DNA from 2 places in the Streptomyces sp. NPDC053076 genome. Region 1 is predicted to be linked to the other one. Evidence: predicted binding sites of a transcription regulator. Region 1 holds the regulator's gene; the other holds the start of a gene.
The links. The regulator HspR, encoded in region 1, represses chaperone genes until heat shock. The targets are predictions, from matches to a motif close to TTGAGNNNNNNNNNCTCAA.
Positions count from the first base shown of each region.

Region 2: the regulator HspR is predicted to act here: its motif matches at 2,347-2,365, upstream of lon (endopeptidase La).

Region 1 covers NZ_JBITZL010000010.1:245,077-252,752, reverse strand. Annotated here, with positions in the region: gene dnaK (molecular chaperone DnaK) at 1-890, shown strand, start outside; gene grpE (nucleotide exchange factor GrpE) at 887-1,534, shown strand; gene dnaJ (molecular chaperone DnaJ) at 1,568-2,743, shown strand; gene ACIGYR_RS33490 (heat shock protein transcriptional repressor HspR) at 2,749-3,198, shown strand; gene ACIGYR_RS33485 (hypothetical protein) at 3,287-4,063, opposite strand; gene ACIGYR_RS33480 (sugar ABC transporter substrate-binding protein) at 4,359-5,465, shown strand; gene ACIGYR_RS33475 (LuxR C-terminal-related transcriptional regulator) at 5,758-6,801, shown strand; gene ACIGYR_RS33470 (helix-turn-helix transcriptional regulator) at 7,032-7,676, opposite strand, start outside.
Region 2 covers NZ_JBITZL010000004.1:482,256-489,931, forward strand. Annotated here, with positions in the region: gene lon (endopeptidase La) at 1-2,324, opposite strand, end outside; gene ACIGYR_RS19585 (rhomboid-like protein) at 2,770-3,663, opposite strand; gene ACIGYR_RS19590 (spermidine synthase) at 3,865-4,542, shown strand; gene ACIGYR_RS19595 (response regulator transcription factor) at 4,655-5,395, shown strand; gene ACIGYR_RS19600 (ATP-binding protein) at 5,392-6,516, shown strand; gene ACIGYR_RS19605 (multifunctional oxoglutarate decarboxylase/oxoglutarate dehydrogenase thiamine pyrophosphate-binding subunit/dihydrolipoyllysine-residue succinyltransferase subunit) at 6,818-7,676, shown strand, end outside.

The DNA of each region.
Region 1 (7,676 bases):
CCGAGCTCGTCAAGGAGCTGACCGGCGGCAACGAGGCCAACAAGGGCGTCAACCCGGACGAGGTCGTCGCCATCGGCGCCGCGCTCCAGGCCGGTGTCCTCAAGGGTGAGGTCAAGGACGTCCTGCTGCTCGACGTCACCCCGCTGTCCCTCGGTATCGAGACCAAGGGCGGCATCATGACCAAGCTGATCGAGCGCAACACCACGATCCCGACCAAGCGGTCCGAGATCTTCACGACGGCCGAGGACAACCAGCCGTCGGTGCAGATCCAGGTCTACCAGGGCGAGCGCGAGATCGCGGCGTACAACAAGAAGCTCGGTATGTTCGAGCTGACCGGTCTGCCGCCGGCCCCGCGTGGCGTCCCGCAGATCGAGGTCGCCTTCGACATCGACGCCAACGGCATCATGCACGTGACCGCCAAGGACCTGGGCACGGGCAAGGAGCAGAAGATGACCGTCACCGGCGGCTCCTCGCTGCCGAAGGACGAGGTCGACCGGATGCGCCAGGAGGCCGAGAAGTACGCGGAGGAGGACCACGCCCGCCGCGAGGCCGCCGAGACCCGCAACCAGGGCGAGCAGCTCGTCTACCAGACCGAGAAGTTCCTCAAGGACAACGAGGACAAGGTCCCCGGCGAGATCAAGACCGAGGTCGAGGCCGCGGTCGGCGAGCTGAAGGAAGCCCTCAAGGGCGAGGACACCGCCGAGATCCGCACCGCCACCGAGAAGGTCGCCGCCGTCTCGCAGAAGCTGGGCCAGGCCATGTACGCCGACGCCCAGGGCGCGCAGGCCGCGGGCGGTGCCGGTGACGCCGGTGCCGGCGAGGCCAAGGCCGACGACGACGTCGTCGACGCCGAGATCGTGGACGACGAGCGCAAGGACGGTGCCGCGTGACGGAGGAGACCCCGGGCTTCGAGGAGAAGCCCGACGTCCCCTCCGGCGCCACCTCCGACGACGCCGAGCCGAAGGCCGCCTCCTCCGAGGAGGCGGCGGCCCCGGCCGGGGACGCGAACGAAAGTGCCGGGCTGGTCGCCCAGCTGGACCAGGTGCGCACGGCGCTCGGTGAGCGCACGGCGGACCTCCAGCGCCTCCAGGCCGAGTACCAGAACTACCGCCGCCGCGTCGAGCGGGACCGGGTAGCGGTCCGGGAGATCGCCATCGCGAACCTCCTGACCGAACTCCTCCCCACGCTCGACGACATCGGCCGCGCACGGGAACACGGCGAACTGGTCGGCGGCTTCAAGTCGGTGGCCGAGTCGCTGGAGACGGTCGCGGCCAAGATGGGCCTGCAGCAGTTCGGCAAGGAGGGCGAGCCCTTCGACCCGACCATCCACGAGGCCCTGATGCACAGTTACGCGCCGGACGTCACCGAGACGACCTGCGTGGCGATCCTTCAGCCCGGGTATCGAATCGGCGAGCGCACCATCCGCCCCGCGCGGGTGGCCGTCGCCGAGCCGCAGCCCGGTGCGCAGGCGGTCAAGGCCGAGGAGGACTCCGAGGCCGGCGACGAGAAGGACAACGGCCCTGAGGAGGGCTGACGTAGACACGGAGCGGAAGGAGGGGCGTCGAGGATGAGCACCAAGGACTTCATCGAGAAGGACTACTACAAGGTCCTCGGCGTCCCCAAGGACGCCACCGAGGCCGAGATCAAGAAGGCGTACCGGAAACTCGCCCGCGAGTTCCACCCGGACGCCAACAAGGGCAACGTCAAGGCCGAGGAGCGCTTCAAGGAGATCTCCGAGGCCAACGACATCCTCGGCGACCCCAAGAAGCGCAAGGAGTACGACGAGGCGCGCGCGCTGTTCGGCAACGGCGGCTTCCGCCCCGGACCGGGCGCGGCCGGCGGCTCCTTCAACTTCGACCTGGGCGACCTCTTCGGAGGAGCCGGCGGCGGTGCCCAGGGCGGCGGCTTCGGCGGCGGCCTCGGTGACGTCTTCGGGGGCCTGTTCAACCGCGGCGGCGCCACGGGCCCGCGTACCCAGCCCCGGCGCGGCCAGGACATCGAGTCCGAGGTCACGCTGAGCTTCACGGAGGCCATCGAGGGCGCCACGGTGCCCCTCAGGATGTCCTCCCAGGCGCCCTGCAAGGCATGTTCGGGCACCGGCGACAAGAACGGCACGCCACGCGTGTGCCCGACCTGCGTCGGCACCGGACAGGTCGCGCGGGGCTCCGGCGGCGGTTTCTCGCTCACCGACCCCTGCCCCGACTGCAAGGGCCGCGGTCTGATCGCCGAGCAGCCCTGCCCGGACTGCAAGGGCAGCGGGCGCGCCAAGTCGTCGCGGACCATGCAGGTCCGCATCCCCGCGGGGGTGACCGACGGCCAGCGCATCCGGCTGCGTGGCAAGGGCGCGCCCGGCGAGCGGGGCGGCCCGGCGGGAGACCTGTACGTGGTCGTCCACGTCGGGGAGCACCCGGTGTTCGGGCGCAAGGACGACAACCTCACCGTCACCGTGCCGGTGACGTTCGCCGAGGCGGCCCTCGGCGGCGAGGTGCGGGTGCCGACCCTCGGCGGCCCGGCCGTCACCCTCAAGCTGCCGCCCGGTACCCCGAACGGCCGTACGATGCGGGCGCGGGGCAAGGGCGCGGTCCGCAAGGACGGCACCCGCGGCGATCTGCTGGTCACCGTCGAGGTGCGTGTTCCCGCGGACCTGTCGGGGAAGGCTCGTGACGCGCTGGAGGCGTATCGCGAGGCGACCGCGGGCGAGGACCCGCGGGCGGAGCTGTTCGAGGCCGCGAAGGGAGCCTGAGAGTGATGGACGGCCGTCGGCGTAATCCGTATGAACTGACCGAGGAGACCCCGGTCTACGTCATCTCGGTGGCTGCCCAGCTCTCCGGACTCCACCCGCAGACGCTGCGCCAGTACGACCGCCTGGGCCTGGTCTCCCCGGACCGCACCGCGGGCCGGGGCCGCCGCTACTCGGCCCGTGACATCGAACTGCTCCGCCAGGTGCAGCAGTTGTCGCAGGACGAGGGCATCAACCTGGCCGGCATCAAGCGAATCATCGAACTGGAGAACCAGGTCGCCGCGCTCCAGTCCCGGGTCGCGGAGATGGAGGCGGCCCTGGACGGCGCCGCGGCGGCGATCCGGCAGCGCGAGGCCGCGGTGCACGCCTCCTACCGGCGCGACCTGGTCCCGTACCAGGAGGTCCAGCAGACCAGCGCGCTGGTGGTGTGGCGGCCCAAGCGGCAGCAGCAGGACTGACGCGCACCCGCGCGCATGCCGCAGGGGTGACGCGCACCCGCGTATGCCAGGGGCCGGGAGACGGAGAGTCTTCCGGCCCCTTGGTGTGTCACGGCGCGGTGACCGCCCAGTCGCCCGCGGGCAGCGTCTCGCTGCCGTCCGCCTTCACACCGGTCACCCAGTAGTAGGACGTCGTGCCACGCCCGGCACCGGTGTCCAGGTACTCGAAGGCTCCGGCGTCCAGCTCGGCGATCTTCTCGTACGCGGAGGCGGCCGGGTTCCACCGGTAGAGGCGGAAGCCCTGGGCCGGCTCCGCGGACTCCCCGTCGCCCGCGCCGAGTCCGGTCCAGGTCAGCCGGTTCCCCTCGGTCCCCGCCGCGGGGGTCGCCTCCAGTGCGAGCGGCGAACCCTCCGGTGTGGCCACGGCCGGCGTCATGTCCAGCTCGGTCGCGGTCACGGCTTCGGCGGGGCCGTTCCACCTGATCGCGGAGTTCCCCTCTTCGTCGACGGCGTCGACGAAGAAGCAGACGTGGCCGCCGTCGGGGAGCGTGGTGTAGGCGTAGGAGGTCTGCGAGGGGGAGACGTACTCCGTGGCGGTGCCGTAGCAGACCTGCTCGTCCTCGTCGCCGACCAGCTCGCCCCGGTGGACCGTGTAGTACCGCAGGCCCGTGGCCGGGGCGCCGGTACCCCACTGCTCGCTGACCGCGCTGTCGCAGTCCGTCCTCTTCGGTGTGCCCGAGAAAGAGGTGTTCGCGAAGAACTCCCGCTTATAGACGGGTGAGGCGCAGTTCGCGGCGGCGGAAGCGGGCGGGGCGACCACGCTCAGCAGGGCGCCGGAGGCGGCGAGCACGACGGCCGTGGCGGTCGTACGTCTGGCTGGGTTCATTCGTTCCCCTGATCGAGTCGGAGTGCGGCTCGGGGCCGCCGGTGATCACGACTCGTGGGGAACCGCGTGGGTTGTACGGATCTTTGCCGACCCGTGAACTCCCTTTGGATGTACAGACCGTAAAGGGCCTTTGAAGGTGGTTTCGCGTGACCTCCACAGATGCAGCTGAGCGTGGTGTTGCGCACTCGTTAAGTGATTCTTCTTGACGCCGGGTGCGGCACCCGCGTTGTCTTTTCAGACACCTGGGTCGTATTGCAGCACCCACGTCCGGAACGCACCTGAAGTGAGCCCTCGAATGCGTCGTATCGCCATATCCGTGGCCGTGTCCACGATGACCCTCTCGCTCGCCGGCTGCGGCGTGCTGAACGCGACGGGGGACGGCGCGAGCGCGAGCCCGACCAAGGGCAACGACGTCACCGTGGGCCTGTTGCTGCCCGAGAAGGCGAACTCCCGCTACGACAAGTTCGACTACCCCATCATCAAGCGCAAGGTGGCCGAACTCACCAAGAAGCAGGGCAAGGTCGAGTACGCCAACGCCGACGCGAGCGCCGCCCGGCAGGCCGAGCAGCTGCAGAACATGATCGACAGCAAGGTCGACGTCATCCTGCTCGACGCGGTGGACGCGCGCGCCGTCGCCGACGGGGTGCAGAAGGCCAAGGACGCGGGCATTCCGGTCATCGCCTACGACCGTCTCGCCGAGGGGCCGATCGACGCCTACATCTCCTTCGACAACGAACTCGTCGGGGAGGTGCAGGGCCGCACCCTGCTGGACGCCCTCGGGCCGGGCGTCGACACCTCCGACAAGATCGTCATGGTGAACGGCTCGCCCACCGACCCGAACGCCAAGCAGTTCAAGGAGGGCGCGCTCTCCGAACTGAACGGCAAGGTGACGATCGCCAAGAGCTACGACACCACGGGCTGGAAGCCGGAGAACGCCGAGGCCCACATGGCCGAGGCGATCGCGGAGATCGGCAAGAGCAACATCGCCGGCGTCTACTCCGCCAACGACGGCATGGCCGGCGGCATCATCAAGGCCCTGAAGGCGGCCGGCGTCACCCAGCTGCCCCCGATCACCGGCCAGGACGCCGAACTGGACGCGGTGCAGCGGGTCGTGGACGGCGAGCAGTACATGAGCGTCTACAAGTCCTACCCGGACGAGGCCGAGGCCGCCGCGCAGATGGCCGTCACCAAGATCCAGGGCAAGGACATCCAGTTCGACGCCCTCACCCAGGACCGGGTGGACAGCCCCACCCTCAAGGACATCCCGTCCAAGCTGGTCCAGGTGAGCGCGCTCACCAAGAACACCGTCAAGGACACGGTCGTCGCCGACGGCATCTACTCGGTCGACGACATCTGCACCGCCAAGTACAAGGCGGCCTGCGCGGCGATCGGTCTCAAGTAGGCACGGCACCGCGCCCCCTGGCGTGATCACACGGCCCGGGCCGGGGCGGGGGAACCCCGGCCGGGGCCGCTCCGGGTGCCGGTGGCACCCGGGGAAGTGACACCGGCGGTGCCGAGGCGACATCGGCACCACCACCTTCAGCTTGGTGCAATGCGCGGGGCGGAGCCTTGCGAAACCCGGGCACAGCGGTGCCTTTCGGGTGCCCTCGTCGAGAGAGCCGTGTTGCGGACCCGGTCGGCGCCGCGCATAGTTGCGCTGCGGAAGTGGCAGCACACCGGGGGTGGAATGGGCGATGGCCGGGCGCGGGGCGGAGGAGCATCCTCACGGTGCCGACCGGCTGTGTGCGGCCGGGGACCGGGTGTACTCCCGTGCCGTGCGCCGGGGACGAGTGCCGCGCAGGGACGCCGAGCTCGTGCCCTGCCTGCTGGAACTGGCCCTGCTGCACCCGGACCCCGATGACATGGACTGGCTGGTCCCGACCTCCCCGCAGGAGGTCATGACCCGGCTGCTGCGTGGGGTCCACGACGAGGTCAGCGCCAGTCAGCGTCGGGTGGACTCGGCGGTGGCCGCCTTCGAGTGGTACGCGGGCCTGGGCCGGCAGCTGAACGCGCTGGCGGCACCGGCGGAGGGCAGCGCCATCCGGGTCCTGGACGGGCTCTCCCGCATCCAGGCCGCGATGGACGAGGCGACCGAGGCGTGCACCACCGAGGTGCTCACCGTGCAGCCCGGCGGCATCCGCCGGGAGGCCGAGCTGACCGAGGGCCTGCACCGGGCCCTCGCGCTGCGCGGCCGGGGCGTACGCATGCGCGACCTGTACACGCATGTGGCCCGGCACGGACAGGGACTCCTGAACTACCTGGAGCTGATGGGCGACACGGTGGAGGCCCGCACCCTGGACGAGGTCATCGACCGGCTCATCCTCTTCGACCGCACGGTGGCCTTCATCCCCGCGAACACCGACCGCACGATGGCCCTGGAGCTGCGCCACCCGGCGCTGGTCGAATACCTGGTGACCGTCTTCGAACGCCTCTGGCGTCTCGCCATCCCGCTGACGGCACCCCTCCCCGACACGGGCATCGAAGGCATCTCGCACCGCGAGCAGTCCATCGCCGCGCTGCTGGCCGAGGGCCACCAGGACGCGGTGATCGCCGAACGGCTGGGCATCAGCGTGCGCACCTGCCGGGCACACATCGCCCGCCTGTCGGAGACGCTGGGCGCGGCCAGCCGGACCCAACTGGGCGTTCGCATCGCCCAGGTCGGCCTGGACGGCCACCGCCCGTCCCTGCCGGGCACCGCGCTCACCGGCCCGGATCAAGAACCCCCGAGCGCCCGATGAGACAACCGGGCTGCGCCCGGCTCACTGCCGGCAGTGGCGGCGAGCTCGGGGATGTGCAGCCGCGCGGTACGGACGTTCATCTGAGTCGATGAGACGAGGCGCGTCGATCGTGTCGGCGGCGGGTACCTGCCCTTCCCGCGGCGCACGTTCGCAGAGTTCGCGTCCGGCCGCGCACAGGTCCTCGACGCGGTGTGCCAGATGTGTCCGTCCGTCCTCATCCGCTCGTCGCGTCACTGGTCCCGGTCCAGGATGCCGGACTGGGCGATGAGGTAGCCGAGCTGAGCGCGGCTCCCGCTGCCGAGGGCCTGGGCGAGCTTGGCGATGTGAGCACGGCAGGTGCGGACGTTCATACCGAGGCGCCGGGCTATGGCCTCGTCCACGTGGCCCTCGACCAGGAGCTTGGCGATGGAGTGCTGGATCTCGGTGATGCCGTCCGGAGCGGTCTCGTACGGGGCACCGGTGCTCAGCGGGACCGCGCGGGCCCACATGAACTCGAACACCTTGATCAGGTATCGCACCAGGCCGGGGTGTCGGAGCTCGAGAGCGACCTGGCGGTCGTCGCGGACGGGTATGAAGGCGACGGTCTCGTCACAGATGATGAGCCGCTCCACCAGTTCGTCAATGGTGCGGTACTCCACCTTGCCGACCGAGAACTGAGCGACGTACCCGATGGTCTCGGGGCTGTAGCGGGCCGTGTGCTGGTACAGGGTCCTGATGCGCACGCCACGTTCGAGCAGCGGGCGGTCGCGCTCCAGTCCCTGGAGGAGGGTGTGTTCCAGACGGCGGCTGGTCGGCTGCACGGTGAGCACCTCGGACCGGCATTCGGCCGTGGCCACGTCGAGTGCCGCGTTGATACGGTCCAGGCCCTCCAGCAC
Region 2 (7,676 bases), on a different contig from region 1:
AGCTTGTCCAGCACCTCGGCCGGGACGTCGTCCAGGTCGGGCTCGTTGCGCTTGGGGATGATCACGGTGGTCACCCCGGCGCGGTGCGCGGCGAGCAGCTTCTGCTTCACGCCGCCGATGGGCAGCACCCGGCCGGTCAGCGAGACCTCGCCGGTCATGGCGACGTCCGTGCGGACCAGGCGGCCGGAGAGCAGCGAGGCGAGGGCCGTGGTCATCGTGACGCCCGCGCTCGGGCCGTCCTTCGGCACCGCGCCCGCCGGGAAGTGGATGTGCACACCCCGGTCCTTCAGGTCGGCCACCGGCAGCTCCAGTTCGGCACCGTGGCTGCGCAGGAAGCTGAGCGCGATCTGCGCCGACTCCTTCATCACGTCACCGAGCTGGCCGGTCAGGGTCAGACCCGCCGCTCCCGTCTCGGGGTCGGCCAGGGACGCCTCCACGAAGAGCACGTCGCCGCCGGCACCGGTGACCGCGAGACCGGTCGCCACACCGGGCACGGCCGTACGGCGCTCGGCCGGGTCCTGGGCGGACTCGGGCACGTGGTGCGGGCGCCCGATCAGACCGCGCAGATCCTCGCTCCCCACGGTGAACGGCAGTTCCTGCTCGCCCAGTTCGTGCCGGGCGGCGACCTTGCGCAGCAGCCGCGCGATGGACCGCTCCAGGGTCCGTACGCCCGCCTCGCGGGTGTACTCCCCGGCGAGCCTGCGCAGCGCGCCCTCGTCGATCGTGACCTCGGCCTTGTCCAGGCCGGCCCGCTCCAGCTGGCGCGGGAGCAGGTGGTCCCGGGCGATGACGACCTTCTCGTCCTCGGTGTAGCCGTCCAGGCGGACGATCTCCATCCGGTCGGCGAGCGCCTCCGGGATGGCCTCCAGAACGTTGGCCGTGGCGAGGAAGACCACGTCGGACAGGTCCAGCTCGACCTCCAGGTAGTGGTCCCGGAAGGTGTGGTTCTGGGCCGGGTCCAGGACTTCGAGCAGGGCCGCGGCCGGGTCGCCGCGGAAGTCGGAGCCGACCTTGTCGATCTCGTCCAGCAGGACCACCGGGTTCATCGACCCGGCCTCCTTGATGGCCCGCACGACCCGGCCGGGCAGCGCGCCCACGTACGTACGGCGGTGACCGCGGACCTCGGCCTCGTCGCGGACGCCGCCGAGCGCGACGCGGACGAACTTGCGGCCCATGGCGTGCGCGACCGACTCCCCGAGGCTCGTCTTGCCGACGCCGGGCGGGCCGACGAGCGCGAGCACGGCACCGCCGCGCCGCCCGCCGATGACCCCGAGACCACGGTCGTTGCGCCGCTTGCGCACGGCCAGGTACTCGGTGATGCGCTCCTTCACGTCCTCCAGGCCGGCGTGCTCGGCGTCGAGCACCGCCTTCGCGCCCTGGATGTCGTAGGCGTCCTCGGTCCGCTCGTTCCACGGCATCTCCAGGACGGTGTCCAGCCAGGTGCGGATCCAGGAGCCCTCGGGCGACTGGTCGGAGGCGCGCTCCAGCTTGTCGACCTCCTTCAGGGCGGCCTCGCGGACCTTCTCGGGCAGGTCCGCGGCCTCCACCCGGGCGCGGTAGTCGTCGGACTCCTCGCCCTCCTCCTGGCCGTTCAGCTCACGCAGCTCCTTGCGGACCGCCTCCAGCTGCCGGCGCAGCAGGAACTCACGCTGCTGCTTGTCGACGCCCTCCTGGACGTCCTTGGCGATGGTCTCGGCCACGTCCTGTTCGGCGAGGTGGTCGCGCAGCTGCTGCGTGGCGAGCCGGAGACGGGCCACCGGGTCGGCGGTCTCCAGCAGTTCGACCTTCTGCTCGGTGGTCAGGAACGGTGAGTAGCCGGAGTTGTCGCCCAGCGCCGAGACGTCGTCGATGGCCTGGACACGGTCCACGACCTGCCAGGCGCCGCGCTTCTTCAGCCAGGCGGTGGCGAGCGCCTTGTACTCCTTGACCAGTTCCGCGGCCTGGCCCGGCAGCGGTTCCGGAACGTTCTCCTCGACGCGGGCGCCCTCGACCCAGAGCGCGGCCCCCGGGCCGGTGGTGCCGGCGCCGATGCGCACCCGGCTCCGGCCGCGGATCAGGGCCCCCGGGTCGCCGTCGGCCAGCCGGCCGACCTGCTCGACCGTGCCGAGGACGCCGGTCTTGGCGTACGTACCGTCGATGCGCGGCACCAGCAGCACCTTGGGCTTCCCGGGCGCCGACCGGGCGGCGGCCTGTGCGGCCTCCACCGCGGCCCGCACCTCGGCGTCGCTCAGGTCCAGCGGAACCACCATCCCGGGCAGCACGACCTCGTCGTCGAGCGGCAGCACGGGCAGGACGAGCGTGAACGCCGTGGACTCAGCAGCCATGATCTCCCCTTAGGCAGTCAACTTGAGCTATGCCGACTCAATGTTTTGGCTGCCCGCGATGTTCCCGGCAGCGTGTTCGCTGTCAGCGATCACCCGATTCCCGCAGGTCGAAGGGCCCATACCCGGCAGGCTCGGACGCGAAGGCACCTCCTGACCCGAGGCCCCGCGCCGCCCCGCCCGGCCCGGCCCGGCACGGCCGCACCGCTACCGACCCGGAGACACCGCAAGGCCCGGAGTCACCGCAGGGCCCGGAGACACCCGGCAGGGCCCGGAGACACCCCGCAGGGCCCGGAGACACCGCCGACCCGGAGGCGCCCCCCGGCCCAAGACGGAGAACAAGCAGAGGTGCGCAACTGCTTCCCGGATCGCGCCCCCGGTCGTGGTGCACCGGCCGCCGGCAGCGCTCGCCGGCAGTGGCCGTCGGCAGCACCCGGCCGCGAGATCCCTACGCGGCGTGCGCCGGTTTCCCCACGGCGGCCGGAAGCGCGGGGGCGTTCCGCCGCCCGCGTCGCAGCAGCGGCCAGCCGGCCACGCCGGTCGCGAGGGCGATGAGATGACCCCAGTTGGTCATCGGGTCCTGGAAGGCGATCAGGTCGTTCAGGAGCAGGCCGCCCGTCAGGGCCAGCAGGGGCCAGCGCAGCCACGGGGTGAGCAGCCCGGCCAGGGCGCCGGCGGTGGCGGCGACGCCGAAGCTGATGCCGTAGTCGAGGCGGTGCAGCGAGGTCGGCGGCAGGTGCCCGAACAGGACCGCCAGGCCCACCGGGACCTCGGTGGCCAGGGTGGCCAGGACATGGCCGGCCAGGAAGACACAGGCTGCCCGTACCCCGCCCGTCCGCCGTTCCAGCGCGGTGAGCACCAGCACGAACGCGAGCGCGTACGGCGAGAGGATCCCGCCCGCGATCCACAGCGCGCTCGCCAGCAGCACCGGCATGGGAGCGCTCGCCAGGTGGACCACGTCCGTGCTGGAGCCCTGGTGGAGGGCGTGCACCCAACCGGGATCCGCCTGGGCCGCGACCAGGGAGGTGACGGCGAGGACGACCGCGTAGCCGAAGGTGAACGGCGTGCCGGCCGGAGTGGGCAGCAGCCGCCACACCCGTTGAGCCGTACGGAGAAGCGGTGCGGCCGGACGGAGAAGCGGTGCGGCCGCAGGCACCGGACCGGGCGCGCGGGCCGCGGCGGGCCCGGGCCCCAGGGGGGACGCGGGGGCGGTGCCGCGCTGGCGTGGCATGCCGTCCAGCAGGCCGGCCGGCGGTGGGACGGCGGCCGTGCCGTCCGGAAGAGGCGTGCCCAGGGCGGGCGGGGACGCGTCCGTCGCAGGGCCCGGCGTGATCCGTTCCACGGTGAGGCGCTCCTTCCGTCGCGCCCCACCCTTCGTGTTCGGCATGCCGCTGTCTATGACCGACGCCACGCGAGAGCGGATTCACAGCAACCCCTCGCCCCCTGCCCGCGTCCGGGTCCGGGTCCTCGCCCGGGCCACTCGTCCGTGGGCGTCATGCGTAATTCCCGTGAATGGCGGGCCGCGTTCAAGCAGGATGTGTCCATGACTGCCCTGCACGACACTCCCGTGGTCCTTGACCGGTGCGACGGCCCCTACGGCGAGGTGGTGCTGCGCAGGCACGGCGCGCTGCTGCAGATCATCGTCAACGGCTGTTTCCTGATGGACACCTCCGACGGCCGCTCGGAGCGGCTGCTGGTGGACGCCGCCCGGGACGCGCTGGACGGGCGGCCGGCGCCGAAGGTGCTGATCGGCGGGCTCGGTGTGGGGTTCTCGCTCGCGCACGCCGCGGCCGACCCCCGGTGGGGGCGGATCACCGTGGTGGAACGGGAGCCGGCCGTCATCGGCTGGCACCGGGACGGGCCGCTGGCCGAGGTGTCCGCCGGCGCACTCGCCGACCCGCGCACCGAGATCGTGGAAGCGGATCTCGTGGCTTACGTCAATGAGACATCGGACACGTTCGACGCGCTGTGTCTCGACATCGACAATGGGCCCGACTGGACCGTCACGGCAGCCAACGACAGTCTCTACTCGCCGGCCGGACTCGCGGCCTGCGCGCGGGTGTTGAGGCCCGGCGGGGTGCTCACGGTGTGGTCGGCGCAACCCTCTCCGGATTTTGAAGGAACCTTGCGGAATGCCGGGTTCCGACAGGTGCGTACCGAAGAGGTGCCCGTTGCCCGGGGCGTTCCGGACGCCGTCCACCTCGCCGTCCGACCTGGATAGCGACAGCGCGGTGAGTCCCCGTAATGTGCTGCCCTGGCGCGGATCATTCAAGCGTCAAACGCAGACATGGGATCACCCCACGGATTCCGGAAAGCAACAACAGGGGCGGGCGATGGAGCAGACACACACCTCCCAGAGCGGCGCGGCGACGACCACCCCGGGCGCGCAGCGCCGGGTGCTGGTCGTCGAGGACGACACGACGATCCTCGACGCCATCGCGGCCCGGCTCCGCGCCGAGGGATTTCTGGTGCAAACGGCGGCCGACGGTCCGGCCGCGGTCGACACGGCCGAGGCATGGCAGCCCGACCTGCTGATCCTCGACATCATGCTGCCCGGCTTCGACGGGCTCGAGGTCTGCCGGCGGGTGCAGGCGCAGCGGCCGGTGCCGGTGCTGATGCTCACCGCGCGGGACGACGAGACGGACATGCTGGTCGGGCTCGGCGTCGGCGCCGACGACTACATGACCAAGCCGTTCTCCATGCGGGAGCTGGCGGCACGCGTGCATGTGCTGCTGCGTCGGGTGGAGCGGGCCGCGCTGGCCGCCACCACGCCCCGCTCCGGCATCCTGCGGCTGGGCGAGCTGGAGATCGACCACGCGCAGCGCAGGGTGCGGGTGAAGTCCGAGGACGTCCACCTGACGCCCACCGAGTTCGATCTGCTGGTGTGCCTGGCGAACACCCCGCGCGCGGTGCTCTCCCGGGAGCAGCTGCTGGCCGAGGTGTGGGACTGGGCGGACGCCTCCGGCACCCGCACGGTCGACAGCCACATCAAGGCGCTGCGCCGGAAGATCGGTGCCGAGCGGATCCGCACCGTGCACGGCGTGGGCTACGCGCTGGAGACACCGACCCCATGAGCGGCGGCGGGCGCCAGGCCGCACGGAGGAGCCCCGGGACCCTCGGCGAGGAACCCTGGGGCGGCGTTCGCCCGTTCTCGATCAAGACCAAGCTGGGTGCTCTGGTCGTCATCGCGGTGCTGATCACCACCGGTCTGTCGATCGTCGCGGTGCACACCAAGACGGAGCTGCGCTTCATCACGGTCTTCTCGATGATCGCCACGCTGCTGATCACGCAGTTCGTGGCCCACTCGCTCACCATGCCGCTGGACGAGATGAACGCGGTGGCCCGCTCCATCTCGCAGGGCGACTACACGCGCCGGGTGAAGGAGAACCGCCGGGACGAACTCGGCGACCTGGCCCAGACGATCAACGTCATGGCCGACGAACTGGAGGCCCAGGACAGCCAGCGCAAGGAGCTGGTGGCGAACGTCTCGCACGAGCTGCGCACTCCTATCGCGGGCCTGCGGGCGGTGCTGGAGAACATCGTCGACGGGGTCACCGAGGCCGACCCGGAGACCATGCGGACGGCCCTGAAGCAGACCGAACGGCTGGGCCGCCTGGTGGAGACCCTGCTGGACCTCTCCCGCCTCGACAACGGCGTCGTGCCGCTGAAGACGCGGCGCTTCGAGGTGTGGCCGTACCTGTCCGGTGTGCTGAAGGAGGCCAACATGGTCGCCTCGGCGCGCGCGGGCATCGCCTCCGGCTCGGGCAGCCACACCCGCACCGACGTCCACCTGCACCTCGACGTCTCACCGCCGGAGCTGACCGCGCACGCGGACCCCGAGCGCATCCACCAGGTCGTCGCCAACCTGGTCGACAACGCGGTCAAGCACAGCCCGCCGCACGGCCGGGTGACGCTGAAGGCACGGCGCGGGTCGCAGCCGGAGTCGCTCCAGCTGGAGGTCCTGGACGAGGGGCCCGGCATCCCCCGGTCGGAGTGGCACCGGGTGTTCGAGCGGTTCAACCGCGGGGCGGTGACCCGGCCGCACGGCCCGGGCAGCGACGGCGGTACCGGGCTGGGGCTGGCCATCGCCCGGTGGGCCGTGGATCTGCACGGCGGCCGGATCGGTGTGGCCGAATCCGAGCGGGGCTGTCGGATCATCGTCACTCTTCCGGGCCTGACTTCCGTCCCGAGTTGACGTAGGGTCCGAACCGGAAGCACAAGATCCACGACGATCGCTGCCGCTCCGTGCAGCTGGACACGTGTGATCAGGGCAGGCCCGCGCCACCCGTCGAACGAAGACGCGCCGGGCCCGCGCCGGTGCACCCTCTCACATGCGGAACCACGCTTGTTTCCCGCCATTTCAAGCCCTGAAACAAGATTTCTGATGTGACTTACGCGACGATGAACCGGCCCGACCTGACCTTCACGGTCTTGGAGGCGTAGCCTTTATTCCCGCTGTCCATCACCTTGTGAAGCGGAAGAGGGCGGTTGCCGCCGTGTCGCCACAGTCCCCCAGTAACTCGAGCATCTCGACCGACGACCAAGCCGGGAAGAACCCCGCTGCTGCGTTCGGTCCCAACGAGTGGCTCGTCGACGAGATCTATCAGCAGTACCTCCAGGACCCGAATTCGGTAGACCGAGCCTGGTGGGACTTCTTCGCCGACTACAAGCCGGGTGCTCCTGCCACCCCGGCTCCGGCGGGTACTGCGGCCGCGGGGGCCGCAGAGCCCACCGCGGCCCCCCAGGCCCGGCCAGCGGCCCCGGCTCCGGCCCCCCAGGCCGCCGCCCCGGCGCCCGCGGCCCCGAAGCCCGCCCAGGCCCCCCCGGCCCAGCCCGCCGCCGCTCCCGCGGCGCAGGCCGCCCCCGCCCCGGCCAAGCCGGCGACGCCCGCACAGGCGCCCGCTCAGCCGAAGGCGAAGGCCGCCCCCGCCGCGCAGGCGCCCGAGGGTCCGGAGTACGTGACGCTGCGTGGTCCGTCCGCAGCCGTCGCGAAGAACATGAACGCCTCGCTGGAGCTGCCGACCGCCACCTCGGTCCGCGCGGTCCCGGTGAAGCTGCTGTTCGACAACCGGATCGTCATCAACAACCACCTCAAGCGCGCCCGCGGCGGGAAGATCTCCTTCACGCACCTCATCGGGTACGCGATGGTGCAGGCCATCAAGGCCATGCCGGCGATGAACCACGCCTTCGGCGAGAAGGACGGCAAGCCGACCCTGATCAAGCCGGCGCACGTCAACCTCGGCCTGGCCATCGACCTGGTCAAGCCGAACGGTGACCGCCAGCTCGTCGTGGCCGCCATCAAGAAGGCCGAGACGCTGAACTTCTTCGAGTTCTGGCAGGCCTACGAGGACATCG